2 regions of the Shewanella sp. 433 genome follow, and region 2 is predicted to be linked to the other one. Evidence: predicted binding sites of a transcription regulator. Region 2 holds the regulator's gene; the other holds the start of a gene.
What was found. Region 2 encodes ArgR, which controls arginine synthesis, uptake and breakdown. Its sites were predicted from a motif close to ANTGAATANNTATTCANT; they were not measured.
Positions count from the first base shown of each region.

Region 1: a site for ArgR is predicted at 2,083-2,100, ahead of gltB (glutamate synthase large subunit). Genes of this name have one in related genera too.

Region 1 is NZ_CM181703.1:3,451,432-3,455,650, forward strand. It holds gene oxyR (hydrogen peroxide-inducible genes transcriptional activator OxyR) at 1-3, opposite strand, end outside; gene AC5YB1_RS15320 (Hpt domain-containing protein) at 185-550, opposite strand; gene mnmL (tRNA modification radical SAM protein MnmL/YtqA) at 847-1,761, opposite strand; gene gltB (glutamate synthase large subunit) at 2,243-4,219, shown strand, end outside.
Region 2 is NZ_CM181703.1:3,617,087-3,621,305, reverse strand. It holds gene AC5YB1_RS16065 (ABC transporter ATP-binding protein) at 1-828, shown strand, start outside; gene AC5YB1_RS16060 (Dyp-type peroxidase) at 987-1,934, shown strand; gene argR (transcriptional regulator ArgR) at 2,376-2,846, opposite strand; gene mdh (malate dehydrogenase) at 3,222-4,157, shown strand.

The sequences.
Region 1 (4,219 bases), 170 kb from region 2:
CATAAAATCGATTACCAACCTGTGTTTATATTCAAATACTCAATTTAAGTCTAATCTAACATAACCGCTCGCAAGATGGCTGCTGTATTTCCCCCAAATTGTGAACATCGCCGCTATCGACAATTTTTTAGCATAAAAAAAGCCCTCGATGATGACTCATCGAGGGCTTTTTCATCGGCTAAGGTTAGCCTTTAGCTTGTAAATACTGTTTTAGCTGGGCTAAATCATCACTGGCATTATCGACAATCACTTGTAGCCAAGCATCATGACCAGCGGCCCACTCAGGAGACTCACCATGTTGCAGCAACTGAGCAAACTCTTGAATGCGCTTTAAACCGACAGAGCCGGCCGCGCCTTTAAATTTATGAGCTTCAGAGCATAAGGTATCTTTATCTTGCGCAGCGTTGGCATTGACTAGGTTGCCGACATACTCAGGCATGAGCTGCTCAAATAAGACGACACTTTTAAGCAAGGTGCTAGCACCAATTGCGCTGCAGTATTGCTCTAGTGTGTTTAGATCTAAAATTGATTCTAACTCAACTGTCGCCATATTTAGACACCTCTTAAATTTAATGCTTATTTTCTAATACTGTTCATTCACTTCATAATACCGCCAATTATGGCCTGCGCAACCAACTTGAAGCAGATGACGTGAAAAAAACACCACAATTAACACTTGCGCAACAAGCCGTTAAAGCTATTGCATAAACATTGCCGTTAACGCGCAAATTATGCAAACAGGCCTTAGCTAATAACCTAACTAGATACACATAGCTGGCCCAATATTGAGCGACTGACTCACGTTATTGGGCAGCGGCATGAAGACTAAAGTGAATATAAACACTTTTATGCTTGCGACAAATAATGCCCTTGGCCACCATTCTTGGCTAAGTCATCGACGATAGCGACTAGCCCATCCCAGCGAAAACCACACCAGTCCGGTGCCAATAACATAGGTTTTTTAGCGTAAGCGGTCACCCGATGAAACACGATATCCTGTGGGGTGAAACGGATCAGCTCCGCCGCACTATGAGCATATTCTGCCTGAGACAGCAGCGGTAAACGCCCCGCTCTCCATGCTTTGGCCATAGTACTGCCCTCGACAATATGCAGTGGGTGTAACTTTAATCCATCAACACCAGCGGCAAGCACGGCCTTATGGGTAGTGACATAATCCTCATGGGTTTCACCGGGCAAGCCTAAAATCAGATGAGTGCACACCTTAAGCCCCGCTCGTCTTGCACGTTGCACGGTATCCTGATATTCATCGAAACCATGGCCACGGTTAATCCGTTTTAAGGTTGCTGGATTGGCGCTCTGTAACCCCAATTCTAACCAAACCTCAAGCCCTTGGCCTTGATATTGCGCCAACAGTTCAATCACCTCATCGGGTACACAATCTGGTCGCGTCCCAACACACAGACCGACAATATCACGCTCTTTTATCGCTTCATCATACTTTTGCTTAAGCACCTTATATTCATCATACGTACTGGTATAGGCTTGAAAATAAGCGATAAACTTTGATGACTTCCCCTGAGCACGCGTACGCCCCTGGGCTAACTGCTCGGCGATAGTCTCTACGGTTCCATGTTCGTGGCTAAACGAAGCCACATTACAGAAGGTGCAACCACCACGCCCAAGTGACCCATCACGATTGGGGCAGGTAAACTTAGCGTCTATGGTTAATTTTTTTAATCGCTGGCCATACTTTTGTCGGCACTGCACCCCAAAGGTATTTACGAAGCTATCTAGTCCCACAAGGTTGTCTCTATCAATAAATGGGGCGGTATTTTAGCGAATCCCAATACAATAAACCTTGGCCTACCTCAAACAAGCCTCATTGCATTATTTCCCACAATCACAAACGAGCGACATGTCACATACTAAAACGGTCAAAGTGTTAACCACAGCCAAGATCTGTTAAATAATTCATCACACCTGCAATAAAAATCACTTTCCCAAAAATAAAACCCACCCGCTCGATTGTTAAATTTTGGTAAACCAAAAATAAACCCAAAACCAAAATTGTTTTTATTCATAATGTTATAGCAATCAATGAACAGCTTACGTTAACGTAAGGTTGCATAATTACGCAGGCAAACCACCACCACCCAACCCACTTTTATGCATAAATTTGAATTGACCTTTTATCAGGCTAAAGTTAATTTGGTTGATTCGGGTGTATAGCAATCGTAACTTCCCCGACGTGTTTTAGTTAGTAGTATTAGGGAGTTTTTATATGAGCTTGTATCACCCCAGTTTTGAACGGGATAACTGTGGCTTTGGCTTAATCGCCCAGATGGATGGCGAAGCCAGCCATAGAATAGTACGAACTGCGATCCACGGTCTCGACCGTATGAAACATCGCGGTGGTATTGCTGCAGACGGCCGTACAGGTGATGGCTGTGGTTTGCTTATGCAACTTCCGATTAAATTTTTCGAAGCCATTGCCGCTGAAAATGACTGGCACCTTAGCCGTAAATTCGCAGTAGGTATGCTGTTTTTAAGCCAAGATGAACAACTAGCAACACAAACCAAACACTTACTCGAACGTGAATTAGAAAAAGAAACCTTAAGTGTTGCCGGCTGGCGTGAAGTCCCGGTTGATGCCGACGTACTAGGCCCGATTGGCCAAGCGAGCCAGCCACAGATCTGGCAAGTGTTAATTAATGCCCCTATCGGCTGGCGTGAAAAAGATTTAGAACGACGCCTCTATATGGCGCGTCGCCGGCTTGAACAGCAGATGAGCGACTGCAAAGATTTTTATGTTGCCAGCCTTTCAGGCCAAGTCATCGTCTATAAAGGGTTAATGATGCCAGCAGATCTGCCGGCCTTCTACCCAGATCTGGCCGACATCCGCCTGCAAAGCTCTATCTGCCTATTCCATCAACGCTTTTCAACCAATACCTCACCCAAGTGGCCATTGGCACAACCGTTTCGTTATTTAGCCCACAACGGCGAAATCAATACCATTACGGGTAACAGGCAATGGGCACGAGCGCGCGCTTATAAATTTAATGCGCCTTTGCTGCCCGATCTGCAGCAAGCGGCGCCCTTTGTCAACGAGACAGGCTCAGACTCCTCCTCACTGGATAATATGCTCGAAATGCTATTAGCTGGCGGCATGGATCTGTACCGCGCCATGCGCTTACTTATCCCACCTGCTTGGCAGAGTAATCCAGAGATGGATGATGAGCTCAAGGCGTTTTACGACTTTAACTCCATGCATATGGAGCCTTGGGATGGCCCGGCTGGCATCGTCATGACCAATGGGCGTCACGCGGCTTGCGCCGTCGACCGTAATGGTCTGCGCCCCTCGCGCTATGTGATCACCAAAGATCGTATTTTAACCCTCGCCTCTGAGATAGGTATTTGGGATTACGCCCCCGACGAAGTGGTCGAAAAAGGCCGCGTAGGCCCTGGTGAGCTATTGGTGCTCGATACCCTTAACGGTCAGCTCTACTCCTCATTTGAGATCGATAACGATCTCAAGCGTCGTCATCCCTATAAAGAGTGGATGGCCAAAAACAGCCAAACCTTGATCCCCGCCGAGCAGATGCCCGCCGAAGCCCAAGGGGTTTGCGAGTTTTCAGCCGACACCTTAGTGCAATACCAAAAGCAATTTGGTTATTCCCGCGAAGAGCTCGAGCAGGTGATTTGGGTGCTCGCCGATAAAGGCGAAGAGGCCACTGGCTCCATGGGGGATGACACCCCAATGGCGGTGTTATCGAAGCAATCACGCACCCTGTATGACTATTTCAGGCAAAAGTTTGCTCAGGTCACCAATCCACCCATCGATCCCCTGCGCGAAAAGCATGTGATGTCGCTTGCCACCTGTATTGGCCGCGAACAAAACCTGTTTAACGAAACCACAGGCCATGCCTATCGAGTGATGTTTAACTCGCCTATTTTACTCTTTAGTGATTTTAATCAGCTATTAGCCTTAGACTCAAGTAACTATCGCGCCAAGACCGTTGACCTTAATTATGATCTGTCAGAGGGGCTAGAAGCCGCCATCATTCGCATCTGCGATGAAGCCGAGCGCTTAGCCCGCACCGGCACCACGCTGCTGATTTTATCAGACCGAGCCACCGACAAGCGCAAGCAAGTGATCCCGGCCGCCATGGCGGTAGGCGCAGTACAAAAGGTATTAGTCGACAACAGCTTACGCTGCGACACTAACATCATTGTTGAAACCGCATCGGCGCGCGATCCA
Region 2 (4,219 bases):
CACTTTGTGCCGAGTGAGCAAAGAGAAGTGGGGATGATCTTCCAAGATTATGCACTGTTTCCCCATTTAACGGTTGCCGACAATATTTTGTTTGGGGTCAAAGGATTAACTAGTGCTGAGCGACAAGCGAGATTAACTGAAATGCTAGCTCTGGTGAAACTCGATGGTTTAGCAACCCGCTATCCACACGAGTTATCTGGCGGTCAGCAACAGAGGGTATCGATTGCTCGAGCACTGGCCTATGAACCTGAGCTATTACTGCTCGATGAGCCTTTTTCTAATATAGATGCCAAAGTGCGTAATGAAATGATGCTGGAGATCCGCAGCATTTTAAAACAACGTAATGTCAGTGCAGTATTTGTGACGCACAGTAAAGATGAAGCCTTTGTATTTGCTGATAAATTAGCGCTATTTAATCAAGGAGCCATAGTGCAATATGGTTGTGCCGAAGCGCTTTACAGTGCGCCAGCCGATAAATATGTTGCTGAATTTTTAGGAGAGGGCAATTATCTTGCTGCTGAGGTGGTGGACGGTTTTACACTCTCTACGCCACTGGGGGTGATTGTCAGCACTGCACCTATGTTGTTTGATGTAGGGCATAGTGGTGAACTGTTATTGCGTCCAGAGCAAATCGATATTCATGCCAATGAGCAAGGGGAGGGGATGATCGTCGAGCGACGTTTTTTAGGCTGTAATTGTCATTATCGAGTATTGGTCGGTACACAACGCTATGATGTTCGCAGCCCCAAAAACGATTTAGCGCTTGGCCAACGGGTTCAATTAGAGGTGATCCCTCATTCCTTGGTGTTATTGTCGCGTCCTGAGTAACATATTTGTCACTCATGGTGGTTGTTCTGGTTAATAAACGTTAATCTAACCGTAAATACGGTTTCTTTTTAACGCGTTGTAGATTGTGTAATACTATTCATCATTAAAGTTTTGGACAATATTGCCGAAAATTGAAACTGACAGAGGGTAGGGTCTATATGGATAGTCAGGTTATGCCACGTGAACAGTTAGGTGTGTGTGCCGAAGGAAATTTGCATAGCGTATATTTGATGTTTAATGCCGAGGACGGTGTGGAATCACAATTACGTCCTTGTGTAGCCAATGTTGCGCAGTACATTTATGAGTTATCGGATCAATATGCCGATAGCGCCTTTAATGGTTTTGTCGCGATTGGTGCTAATTACTGGGACAGCTTATACCCCCAGTCTCGTCCAGCTCAATTGAAACCGTTTCCGGCTATGAATGCCGATAATCGAGATGCCCCTGCACATGAGTATGATCTCTTTATTCATCTGCGGTGTGACCGTTATGATATCTTGCACTTGGTGGCTAATGAAGTGTGCCAGATGTTTGAAGGTTTAGTTGAGCTGGTCGATGAGGAACGTGGTTTTCAGTTTATGGATACGCGGGATCTTACCGGCTTTGTCGATGGTACTGAAAACCCCAAAGGGCGTCACCGCCAAGAGGTCGCCTTAGTTGGGGATGAAGATGCAACCTTCCGTTCTGGTAGTTATGTGCATGTGCAAAAATACGCGCACAACCTGAGTAAATGGAATCGACTTCCTCAGAAAAAGCAAGAAGATATCATAGGTAGAACTAAAATCGATAATATCGAATATGCCTCGCGGGATAAGCCTCTAACCAGCCATACTAAGCGGGTTAATCTGAAAGATAGCCAAGGGCGTTCGATGGAGATCTTAAGGCAGAGTATGCCTTATGGCTCAATGAAAGAGCAGGGGTTGATGTTTATCGCCCTGTGTCGTAATTCTGAGCATTTTGAAAAAATGCTCCACAGCATGATCCACGGTGATGGTGCTGGTAACCATGATCACTTAATGCACTTTACTCAAGCACTGACGGGATCGGCTTTTTTTGCTCCTTCGCTAGATTTTATGCAAAATGCAGCCACCGAAAGTGACGAGTGAATAGCGGCAACCTATTGTTCGTTGCGCCATTGATTAACTACAGTCCTCCAAGTCTGTTGACTCTTTTTTATCGCGCAGTGGTTCAAACTGGTGCGCAAAATGAGTAGCCATCAAAAGCAGGCTGCAATAAAATTCGCCTTAATCGGCTTTAGCAAGTCTTTTTAGCAGGCTGGTTAAGCATCAAAAGCGATAAAATCTTGCATGCTGATTAAATGCCGACAAGAGAAACTTGTCGGCATTTTTATATGATTTTAAGTGACACTGGCTTTGATTGATCATTAACGGCTAAATTGGAGCCATTGTTTTGGCATAAAAAAGACGCCATTGGCGTCTATTTTTCAGTAAATCGTAATTAGTCTTGATCCAGGAGCTGTCATTTAACTGCCAAAATAGAGGCTATTGATTCCTTGAGCTAGCGTGCTATAAAACGCATATAACGAATTAATCGGTATAGTTAAATAATGACTTTATTGTGTTGAACGTTTTACCAACTTCTTGAATATTAGACGGGCAGATAAAAATCGTGTCATCACCAGCAATGGTGCCCAATATTCCCTCTGGTTTACCTATAGAATCCAGCAGTCTAGCGATTAACTGCGCTGCTCCAGGGCTGGTTCTCACCACAATCATAGATTGATTATGGTCGACATCAAGTACGAGGTTTTTCAATGGGCTGCCAGCCGTAGGCACACCTAGTTCTGCAGGGAGGCAGTAAACCATCTCTTGTTTAGCATTACGTGTACGCACCGCGCCAAACTTACTTAGCATGCGCGAGACTTTCGATTGGTTAATATTGTTATAACCTTCGGCTTGAAGTGCATTGACGATTTCGCTCTGAGAGCCAAAGCGTTCCTCTTTTAAAATAGCCTTAAAGGTCTTTACGAGTTCTTCTTGGTTTTTATTGGCTTGCATAAATTTGGCATTCTTTTATTCGTAAAATTGGCTCATTGTGAATAGCTATGCAAAGCAAGTCAAGCCTTACTCGTTGTAGATGAATAAACATTCACTCATTATTGCTGGTGATCATGTAAGTATCGAGGCCGCAGCGATAGGTATCCTTTTCATTTAGCATTATTAATGATGATAAAGGTGGCGGCTGCATCTATGTGTGTTAAGTCAAACGGTTATCAATTAACCGCTAATACATGCACTTTTCGAGGTTATTTATAAAATATCTTGCTACACGACTAAGGGATAATTGAATTATTGATGTGATTGCAGTAATGTTGCGCCATCTGTGAATTTAGATCTATGTCACATAATAACCAAGAATTAACGGAGATAACTATGAAAGTTGCTGTACTTGGTGCCGCTGGTGGTATTGGCCAGGCTCTTGCTCTACTGCTTAAAACTCAATTGCCTGCCGGCTCTAAATTATCCCTTTACGATATCGCGCCAGTGACCCCTGGTGTTGCGGTTGACTTGAGCCACATCCCTACAGCGGTTGAAGTCAAAGGATTTGCGGGTGAAGACCCAACACCAGCACTAGAAGGCGCTGATGTGGTACTTATTTCTGCAGGTGTTGCGCGTAAGCCTGGTATGGATCGCTCAGATCTATTTAACATCAATGCAGGGATCGTTAGAAACCTTGTTGAAAAGTGTGCAGCAACTTGTCCTAAAGCGCTTATCGGTATTATTACCAATCCTGTTAACACCACCGTCGCTATCGCTGCTGAGGTACTAAAGGCTGCAGGCGTTTATGATAAAAACCGTTTATTTGGTGTCACTACCCTTGATGTTATTCGCTCTGAAACCTTCGTGGCCGAAGCCAAAGGGTTAGATGTGGCTGATGTTAAAGTCAATGTCATTGGTGGCCACAGCGGTGTAACCATTCTTCCTCTGCTTTCTCAAGTTGAAGGCGTTACTTTTAGTGATGACGAAGTCGCTGCTTTGACTACTCGTATTCAGAATGCGGGTACTGAAGTGGTTGAAGCTAAAGCCGGTGGTGGTAGTGCAACACTTTCAATGGGTCAGGCTGCGTGTCGTTTTGGTCTGTCATTGGTTCGCGGCCTTCAAGGTGAAGCGAATGTTGTGGAATGTGCCTATGTTGACGGTGGTAGTGAGCATGCAGCATTTTTCGCTCAACCAATCCTTCTAGGTAAGAACGGTGTTGAACAAGTACTGGCTTACGGTGAAGTGAGTGAGTTTGAAGCTAATGCGCGTGATGCGATGTTAGATACGCTAAAGGCTGATATTAAGCTTGGAGTCGAATTCGTTAAGTAAGCTAAACGAATCAATAAAAAAGGAGCCGATTGGCTCCTTTTTTGTTATTTAAATCTTTGCGC